2 regions of the Pseudomonas fluvialis genome follow, and region 2 is predicted to be linked to the other one. Evidence: riboswitches for the same ligand, from Rfam matches in the RefSeq annotation. Region 2 holds a riboswitch; the other holds the start of a gene.
The links. A riboswitch is a leader RNA that binds a small molecule or an ion and turns the genes downstream of it on or off. The one in region 2 is predicted to bind cobalamin.

Region 1: another riboswitch for cobalamin. It lies ahead of CW360_RS16625 (TonB-dependent receptor domain-containing protein); the one in region 2 lies ahead of btuB (TonB-dependent vitamin B12 receptor).

The regions. Positions count from the first base shown of each region.
Region 1 is NZ_PIYS01000034.1:78,744-82,910, reverse strand. Features, by position in the region: gene dxs (1-deoxy-D-xylulose-5-phosphate synthase) at 1-1,769, shown strand, start outside; cobalamin riboswitch at 1,805-2,015, shown strand; gene CW360_RS16625 (TonB-dependent receptor domain-containing protein) at 2,114-3,961, shown strand; gene CW360_RS16620 (cobalamin-binding protein) at 4,015-4,167, opposite strand, start outside.
Region 2 is NZ_PIYS01000003.1:21,178-25,344, reverse strand. Features, by position in the region: gene cobO (cob(I)yrinic acid a,c-diamide adenosyltransferase) at 1-2, opposite strand, end outside; gene CW360_RS01895 (hypothetical protein) at 2-574, opposite strand; gene btuB (TonB-dependent vitamin B12 receptor) at 596-2,476, opposite strand; cobalamin riboswitch at 2,591-2,811, opposite strand; gene CW360_RS01885 (C40 family peptidase) at 2,838-3,368, opposite strand; gene CW360_RS01880 (C40 family peptidase) at 3,437-3,970, opposite strand.

The DNA of each region.
Region 1 (4,167 bases), on a different contig from region 2:
AGTTCCTGCTCTACAGCGTGGGGCAGAGTGGCGGGCACTTTGGCGCCGGCCTGGGGGTGATCGAGCTGACCATCGCCCTGCACTACGTCTTCGACACGCCCTGGGACCGCCTGGTCTGGGATGTCGGCCACCAGGCCTACCCGCACAAGATTCTCACCGGCCGCCGCGAGCGCATGACCAGCCTGCGCCAGAAGGACGGCCTGGCTGCCTTCCCACGGCGCAGCGAGAGCGAGTACGACACCTTCGGCGTCGGCCACTCCAGCACCAGCATCAGTGCGGCACTCGGCATGGCCCTGGCGGCCCGCCTGAAGGGCGAAAAACGCAAGAGCGTGGCGGTGATCGGTGACGGTGCCATGACCGCCGGCATGGCCTTCGAGGCCCTCAATCACGCCTCCGATACCAAGGCCGACATGCTGGTGGTGCTCAACGACAACGACATGTCGATTTCCAACAACGTCGGCGGCCTGTCCAACTACCTGGCGAAGATTCTCTCCAGCCGCACCTACGCAAGCATGCGCGAGGGCAGCAAGAAGGTCCTCTCGCGCCTGCCCGGCGCCTGGGAAATCGCCCGCAAGACCGAAGAACACGCCAAGGGCATGCTGGTGCCCGGCACGCTGTTCGAGGAGCTGGGCTGGAACTACATCGGCCCGATCGACGGTCACGACCTGCCCACGCTGCTGGCCACCCTGCGCAACATGCGCGACCTGGAAGGCCCGCAGTTCCTGCATGTGGTCACCAAGAAAGGCAAGGGTTTCGCCCCGGCCGAACTGGACCCGATCGGCTACCACGCGATTACCAAGCTGGAACCGCCCAGCGACAACCCGGCGCCGAAGAAACCCAGCGGGCCCAAGTACTCCAACGTCTTCGGTCGCTGGCTGTGCGACATGGCCGAGCAGGATGCACGCCTGGTCGGCATCACCCCGGCGATGAAGGAAGGCTCCGACCTGGTGGCCTTTGCCGAGCGCTATCCGACTCGCTATTTCGACGTGGCGATCGCCGAGCAGCATGCCGTGACCCTGGCCGCCGGCCTGGCCTGTGAAGGCATGAAGCCGGTGGTGGCGATCTACTCGACCTTCCTGCAGCGCGCCTACGACCAGCTGATCCATGATGTCGCGGTACAGGACCTCGACGTACTGTTCGCCATCGACCGCGCCGGCCTGGTTGGCGAGGACGGCCCGACGCATGCTGGCAGCTTCGACATTTCCTACCTGCGCTGCATTCCCGGCATGCTGGTGATGACCCCCAGCGACGAGAATGAACTGCGCCAGATGCTCACCACCGGCTACCTGCACAAAGGCCCGGCGGCGGTGCGCTATCCGCGCGGCAGTGGTCCCAATGCGCCCATCGACAGCTCGCTGCAGCCCCTGCCCATCGGCAAGGGCGTGCTGCGCCGCCAGGGGCAACGAGTTGCCCTGCTGGTGTTTGGCGTGCAACTGGCCGCCGCCCTGCAGGTGGCCGAGGCGCTGGACGCCAGCGTGGTCGACATGCGCTTCGTCAAACCGCTCGACGAGGCGCTGCTGCTGGAGATGGCCGCCAGCCACAGCCTGCTGGTGAGCATCGAGGAAAACACCATCATGGGCGGCGCCGGCAGTGCGGTCGGCGAGTGCCTGGCGGCCCACGGCCTGGCCGTCCCCCTGCTGCAGCTCGGCCTGCCGGACTACTACGTGGAGCACGCCCGCCCGGAAGAAATGCTCGCTGAATGCGGGCTCGACGCGGCAGGCATCCAGCAGGCCATCGAACGCCGCCTGGCCGATAGCCGCACGGCTTAATCCTTGCTTTCAGCGGCGCCTCTCGCTAAGGTGCCGCGGTTTTATTCCACCCAGGTGTGCGGCTTTGCGGCCGCATGAAACGGGAAGCCGGTGCGCTCTTCGAGCAATTCCGGCGCTGCCCCCGCAACGGTAAGCGATGGTCGCCGCCAGGCGACAACCCGGCTCAACCGCCACTGTGCTTCAGCATGGGAAGGCGAGCCAGGTGTTCTCGCAAGCCCGGAGACCGGCCTGGACGGATTCGACAGGTGTTGCGGAGGGCGGCACCGTCAAGTGCCGTCCGCAGTTTCCCTGGCGGCCCTTGTCTGCCCTCCTCAGAAGTTCATTCACGCTTTTGAGGCTTTTCCATGAAATTGTCCCGTATTGCCCTGGCTGTAGCCCTGGCGCCCAGTCTCTCCTGCGCCCATGCCGCATCCACAACAGAGACCCTGAAGCTTACTGAAACACTGATCAGCGCCAACCGCGAGGCGCAACCACGCAATGCAAGCAGCGCAGCGAACACCGTGTTCAACCGCCAGGATATAGAGCGCCTGCAGCCCTCCAGCGTTGCTGACTTACTGCAGCGCGTTCCCGGCGTACAGATCGCCCGCAGCGGCGGCCCAGGCAGCACCGTAAGCCTCTTCATGCGCGGTACAAAATCAGCACAAAGCCTGGTATTGGTTGATGGCCAGCGGATCAGTTCAGCATCAGCCGGTGGTTCGCCACTTGAATACCTGAGCATTGAACAAATCGAACGCGTTGAGGTGCTACGCGGCTCGCGCTCGGCAGTTTACGGCTCCGACGCGATTGGCGGCGTGGTACATATCATCACTCGTCGCGGCACAGACCAGCCGCTCACACCGCGCCTGCGCATCGGCTACGGAACCCACAACACCTGGGAGCGCAGCCTGGGCCTGTCCGGCGGCGACCAGCACACACGCTTCAGCCTACAGGCCAGCGCCGATGACACCCGTGGCATCAACCGTTCCTACGCCAACAGCGCACCGGATAACGATCGGGATGCCTATCGCAACAATGCCTTCAGCGCCAACCTGAACCACCGTTTCAGCGAGCAACTGGAAGCCGGCTTCAGCGTGCTCGACCAGCGCGGCGAAAGCGAGTACGACATGGACTGGGGCGGGCAGTACCCTTATTTTGACTATCAGGTCAGTAGCTACTCTGGCTTTCTCTCCGCACAGATCAACGCCCTCTGGAAAAGCCGTCTTGAACTGGGCCACAGCGAAAATCGTTCGACCGTACGCTACGATGATGTCAAAGGCAGCAGCCCCTTCAATACCTACCGAGACAGCGCCGCATGGTTGAACACCCTGGAGTTGGGCAATGGTCATAGCTTGATCGTGGGTGCCGACGGCTACGAGGAGACACTGCACAGCAACATCAACTACACGGAAGACAGCCGCTGGAATCATGGACTGATTCTGCAGCACAACTACCGCGGCGAGCGTTTCTCCAGCGAGCTGGGCCTGCGCCATGACAAGAACGCGCAATTCGGCAGCAGCAACACCTTCAGCGGTGCAGTAACTTACGCGCTGAATGCCGATAACGACCTGATCCTGTCCTACGCGGAAGGTTTCCGCGCACCAACCTTCAACGACCTGTACTGGCCCGGCGGTGGTAACCCCACCCTGCAACCGGAAAGCTCCAAGTCCTATGAGCTGCAATGGCGCAGCCAGCTGGCCGCGACAACCCGCCTGGAAACCTCGCTCTACCGCACAGACTTGCGCAATGCCATTGCTGGCTGGCCCGCGCAGAACATCGATAAAGCACGCATCAATGGCTTCGAAGCATCCCTGCAACAGGAGCTACTGGGCTGGCAGGCCGCACTGGGGCTCAGCCTGATCGACCCGCGCGACCGGGAAACTGGCAAGACCCTGGACCGTCGTGCCCGACGCACGCTGAGTCTTGATCTGGATCGCTCCTTTGGCGCGCTAAGTATTGGCGCCGGCTGGCAGGCCGTAAGCAGCAGCTATGACGATCTTGCCAATAACCGCGAACTATCAGGCTATGGCCTGCTGAACCTGCGTAGTGCCTGGCAGGCCAGCGACGAGGTACAACTGGGCTTCAAGCTCGACAACGTGCTGAACAAACAGTACAGCCGCGCGCAATACGGAGTAGGCTGGCCAGCCACCTACTACACCTATCGCGAAACAGGGCGCACCGCGCTGATGTCGGTCACCTGGACCCCCAGCCTGTAATCCTCTGCCAATCTGCAAACGCCCCACCCGCTGGGGCGTTTGTATTCGCGACCTCAACGCGCCCGGTCAATCAGCTCACACAACTGTTCGGTAGCTGCCAGCATCTGGAAGCTGGGCCGCTCCAGGCGCTTGCTGGGCACCGGCCAGAGCTGCTGGTGGCGCACCGCGCTGAGTTGCGGCCAGGCCTGCCAGATGCCCAGCTCGGC
Region 2 (4,167 bases):
ATCACAGCCACCGCTGCTGACGTGAGGCCAGGGCCAGGCCCTGGCGCAGGCTGTAAAGCACCGCGGCCAAGCATACATAGAAGCTCATCGCCGCCAGTGAGCGCGGATAGTACTCGGCAATGCGTGGCAGCCAGTTGGCCAGACTGGCATCGGCAAAATGCCCGGAGAAGAAGTAGAAGCCGCCGCTGGACAACAGATGGCAGACCAGTGAAGCACCCAGCACACAGCACAGCAGACGCCACAGCGCACTGGCCTGGCAGGCATGCCCGCGCGCATACAGGCGCCCGCCCAGCCACAGGCTGGCATAGGCTGGCAGCAGCAGCCAGTAGGCCGGGGTCAGGCACCAGTCACTGACCGCCCCCTGGCTGAACAGGCCAAAGTCCATGGCCACTGCGCCGGCAAACAGACCGGCAAAGGCCAGCGGCGAAGCCAGCAAGGCCCCGCCAACGAAGTACACCGCCCAGGACGCACTGGGCAGGTTGAGTGTGGCGAAATGCTGACCACGGGTGAGCAGCAGCAGGCACAGCAGGATCAGGCCAACCAGCCATTGCTGGCGCGGGGTTGCAAGGGGCATGGAAATCTCCTTCAGGTCAGGTCACAAAGCGTTGTAGCGCAGGGTCAGCCAGGCACCACGGCCCGGCTGGTTGAAGCCATCGACGGTCTGGTAATCCGCATCCAGCAGGTTGCTCAGGCGCGCCTGCAGGCGCCAGGCCGGGCTGAGGCGGTATTCGCCGCGCAGGTCGAGGGTCACGAACCCGGCCAGTTCGGTTTGCTTGGCCAGGTCGTCATAGCTGGCGCCCTGGGCATGCAGGCTGCCACCCAGGCTGAAGCGGCCCAGCGCGCGGTCCAGCTCCAGGTTGAAGGTCTGCCGTGGCCGGCGATTCAGCGGCTTGCCATACAGCGACTGGCCGGCAACCAGGCGGCGGCTGCGGTTCTGCGTATCGATCAGGCTGTAGTTGGCCTGCCAGCTCCAGGCCTGCCACTGACTGGACAACTGCATCTCCAGGCCATGGACCAGCGCCCGGTCCACGCCTTCGGCCATGCTCTGGCGCTTGCCGTTGACCAGGCGGGTCACGGTGGCGATCAGGTTGTCGATTTCACTGCGGTAGGCATGCAGCGACCACTGTCCCCAGTCATGCTCAGCGCTCAGGCCCAGCTCGGCACTGCGCGACTGCTCGGGCTGCAACTGCGGATTGCCGAATCCCGGGTAGTACAACTGGTTGAAGGTAGGCGCCTTGTAGGCTTCGCCATAGCTGGCCGACAGCAGCAGGGCATGGTTCAGCTGATAGCCATAGGCCAGGCTGCCAGTGTCATGGCGACCGAACTGCTCATCCTCGTCACGACGCAGATTGACCTGCCACTGGTGACGCCCCAGTTCACCGAGGTATTGGCTGAACAGGCCATGGCTGTCGCGATTATCCCGTGCATAGGGCGTGCTGCCATTGATCTCGTCGCGCTGGCCATCTACCCCCAGGCTGAACACATGCCCCGCGCTGAGGGTGAAGTCGTTCTGCCAGCTGAGGCTGTCGCGCCGCGAGTCGAAGCGCGAATAGAACCGGCCATCCTGGAAATTATCCGACTTGTCCTGACTGCGGCCCACCTGCACGCGACTGCCCCAGATGCCCAGCGGTTGATAGCTGAGGGTGGCGCCCAGCACGTCCTGCACACCCTCGCCGTACGCGGAAAAGCCCGTCGTACGCTTGCTGTTCACCCCGTCGAAGTCATTATGAGTGCGCGCCTGCAACAGACTGGCGGAAAGTTGCAGGTCGTCATTCAGCTGCACACCGCCGCGCAGGCTGCTGGCCAGGTTGCGATAGCCGTCGTGGTCGGCCTCATAACCACTGGCGCGCGGCTGCTTGGCTTCGAGTCCATGACTGGCCTGGCTGCTCGCCGCCAGACTGTACCAGGCCGGCCCCGCCGCGCCGCTCACCCCGCCACTGGCCGTGCGCGTCGCCTGGCTGCCATAGCCAAGACTGAAGAATGGCCGCGCCTGCTGGCTATCGGCCTGACGCGTGAAAATCTGGATGACCCCGCCAATGGCTTCCGAGCCATACAGGCCGGAACGCGGCCCGCGCACCACCTCGACACGCTCGATCAACTCCAGCGGCAGGTCCTGCCAGGCCAGACCACCACTGCTCACCGAGCCGGCTTTTACGCCATCGATGAGCACCAGCACATGGTTGCTGGGCGTGCCGCGCATGAATAGCGAGGTGGCCTTGCCGGGGCCACCGCTGTTGGTCAGGCTGATGCCCGGCAGACGCTGCAGCAATTCAGGCAACGATTGCGCCTGGCTGTGCTCGATGGCCTGGCGATCGAGCAGGCTGCTGGCAGCCAGCCGTGCCTGGCTGGCCTGGCTGGTGCGGGTTGCGGTAACCCATTGCTGCTGCAGATTGAGGGTATCGTGACTGGCCTGGGCAACCAGGCAGAACAGACTGGCTGGCCCGAAAAGGCCAGCGCGCAGGACTTGCTTGTGCATCAAAACTGTCTCCATCACGCCCGCCGCGTGATTGCCGGTAAAGGCTACGCAGAGCAAGAGGAGACAAGACAGCCCGGCGGTGCGCCGTGGCGTGCCCGACCACGCCCGCCGCGTGCCATGGGAATGCGACAGGCCGGTCTCCGGGCTGGTGGATGCAGGTCATGCCTGGTGTCGTGAAACCTTCCCATGCTGGCGCACAGTGGCATTCATCACGACAGGCGAGCCGGCCAAGAGCCGCTCGCTCATCTCACTTACCGTTGCGGGGGCAGCGCCGGTTTCTCACCGGCTTCCCAGTTTCAGCCTCTGCATGAGGCACCTGAAGCAGGGCGCGGACTCTAGAGGGTTAACCGCTCCGGGTCAATCAGGGATTACTGGCCAGGCGCTGTCCAGCCAGTACGCGGCGTGCGCCGAGGTAGCTATTTTGCCAGTAGCGTGCCGACAGGCTATCCAGGCGCACCGTACCGCCACTGGACGGTGCATGGACGAAACGGTCTTCACCGACGTAGATACCGGCATGACTCACCTGGCCGCCACCATTGGTGGCAAAGAACACCAGGTCGCCCGGCTGCAGGCTGTGGCGCTGCACGCTGGGTACGCGCAGGGCGATCATTTCGCGCGTGGAACGCGGCAACTGCACGCCGGCGGCGTCACGAAACACGAAACCGATCAACCCGCTGCAGTCGAAGCCACCTTGCGGCGTGTTGCCGCCATATACATAGGGCGTACCGACCAGGCCGATGGCGCGAAACAGCACGTCCTCGGCCACGCCGGAACGCTCCGGGACAACCTGCACGGGCGGTGCGATATAGGGTTGCGGTGCCTGGCTGCTGCAGGCGACCAGCAACACACTGCTCAGCAGCAGGCTGGCAAGCGACAGGCGCGATGAAGGCATGGGCGGCTCCAGCCGGCGGACGACCGCCCTACTCTGCCTGCCATGCGTTGGACAGGCAAGTCAGACAGTCAGTTTTCGCTGCTCAACGACTGCTCGGCAAACGGCTGTGGGCCTTCCGGGAGGATGCGCTTGGCGAGCATGTAGCTGGCTTTCCAGTAACGATCTTCCAGGCTGTCGATACGCACGCCACCGCTACGCGAGCTGGAGGAATGGATGAACTGGTCATCGCCAATGAAGATGCCGACATGGCTGACCTGACCACGCCCGCGGTTGTTGAAGAACAGTACGTCGCCCGGTTCCAGCTCGGCACGCGCCACCTTGGGCGCATCGACCTTGATCAGTTCCCGCGAGGAACGCGGCAACTGGATACCCATTTCCTGCTTGTACAGGAAGCCGACAAAACCACTGCAGTCGAAACCGGTCTTCGCCGAGCTGCCGCCCATGCGATAGCGCGTCCCCAGCAGGGCTCGTCCTTGCTCGATCATGCTGTCGGCCAGACTGGGCATCTGGTAGTCCTGTTCGTCACTGAGCTCGGCCATGGCCTGCTCTTCCGCCTGGGTCTGATCAAGCTGCAGCTCGGCGAGACGCACGGACTCTGCCACGCTGTCAGCAGCGGCAAATGGACTGTCAGACGCGCCTTGATGGGCACAGGCAGACAACAGGAGGGCCAAGGTAACTGGCACGAGGGGTGCGAAGCGATGAGGCATGGGCACGACCGTGTCGAATTGTTGGAATCGCGCGACTATGCCGTCTATGGGATCGATTTGCAAATTCAATCGCCCCAGCTGTGACTCAGTGC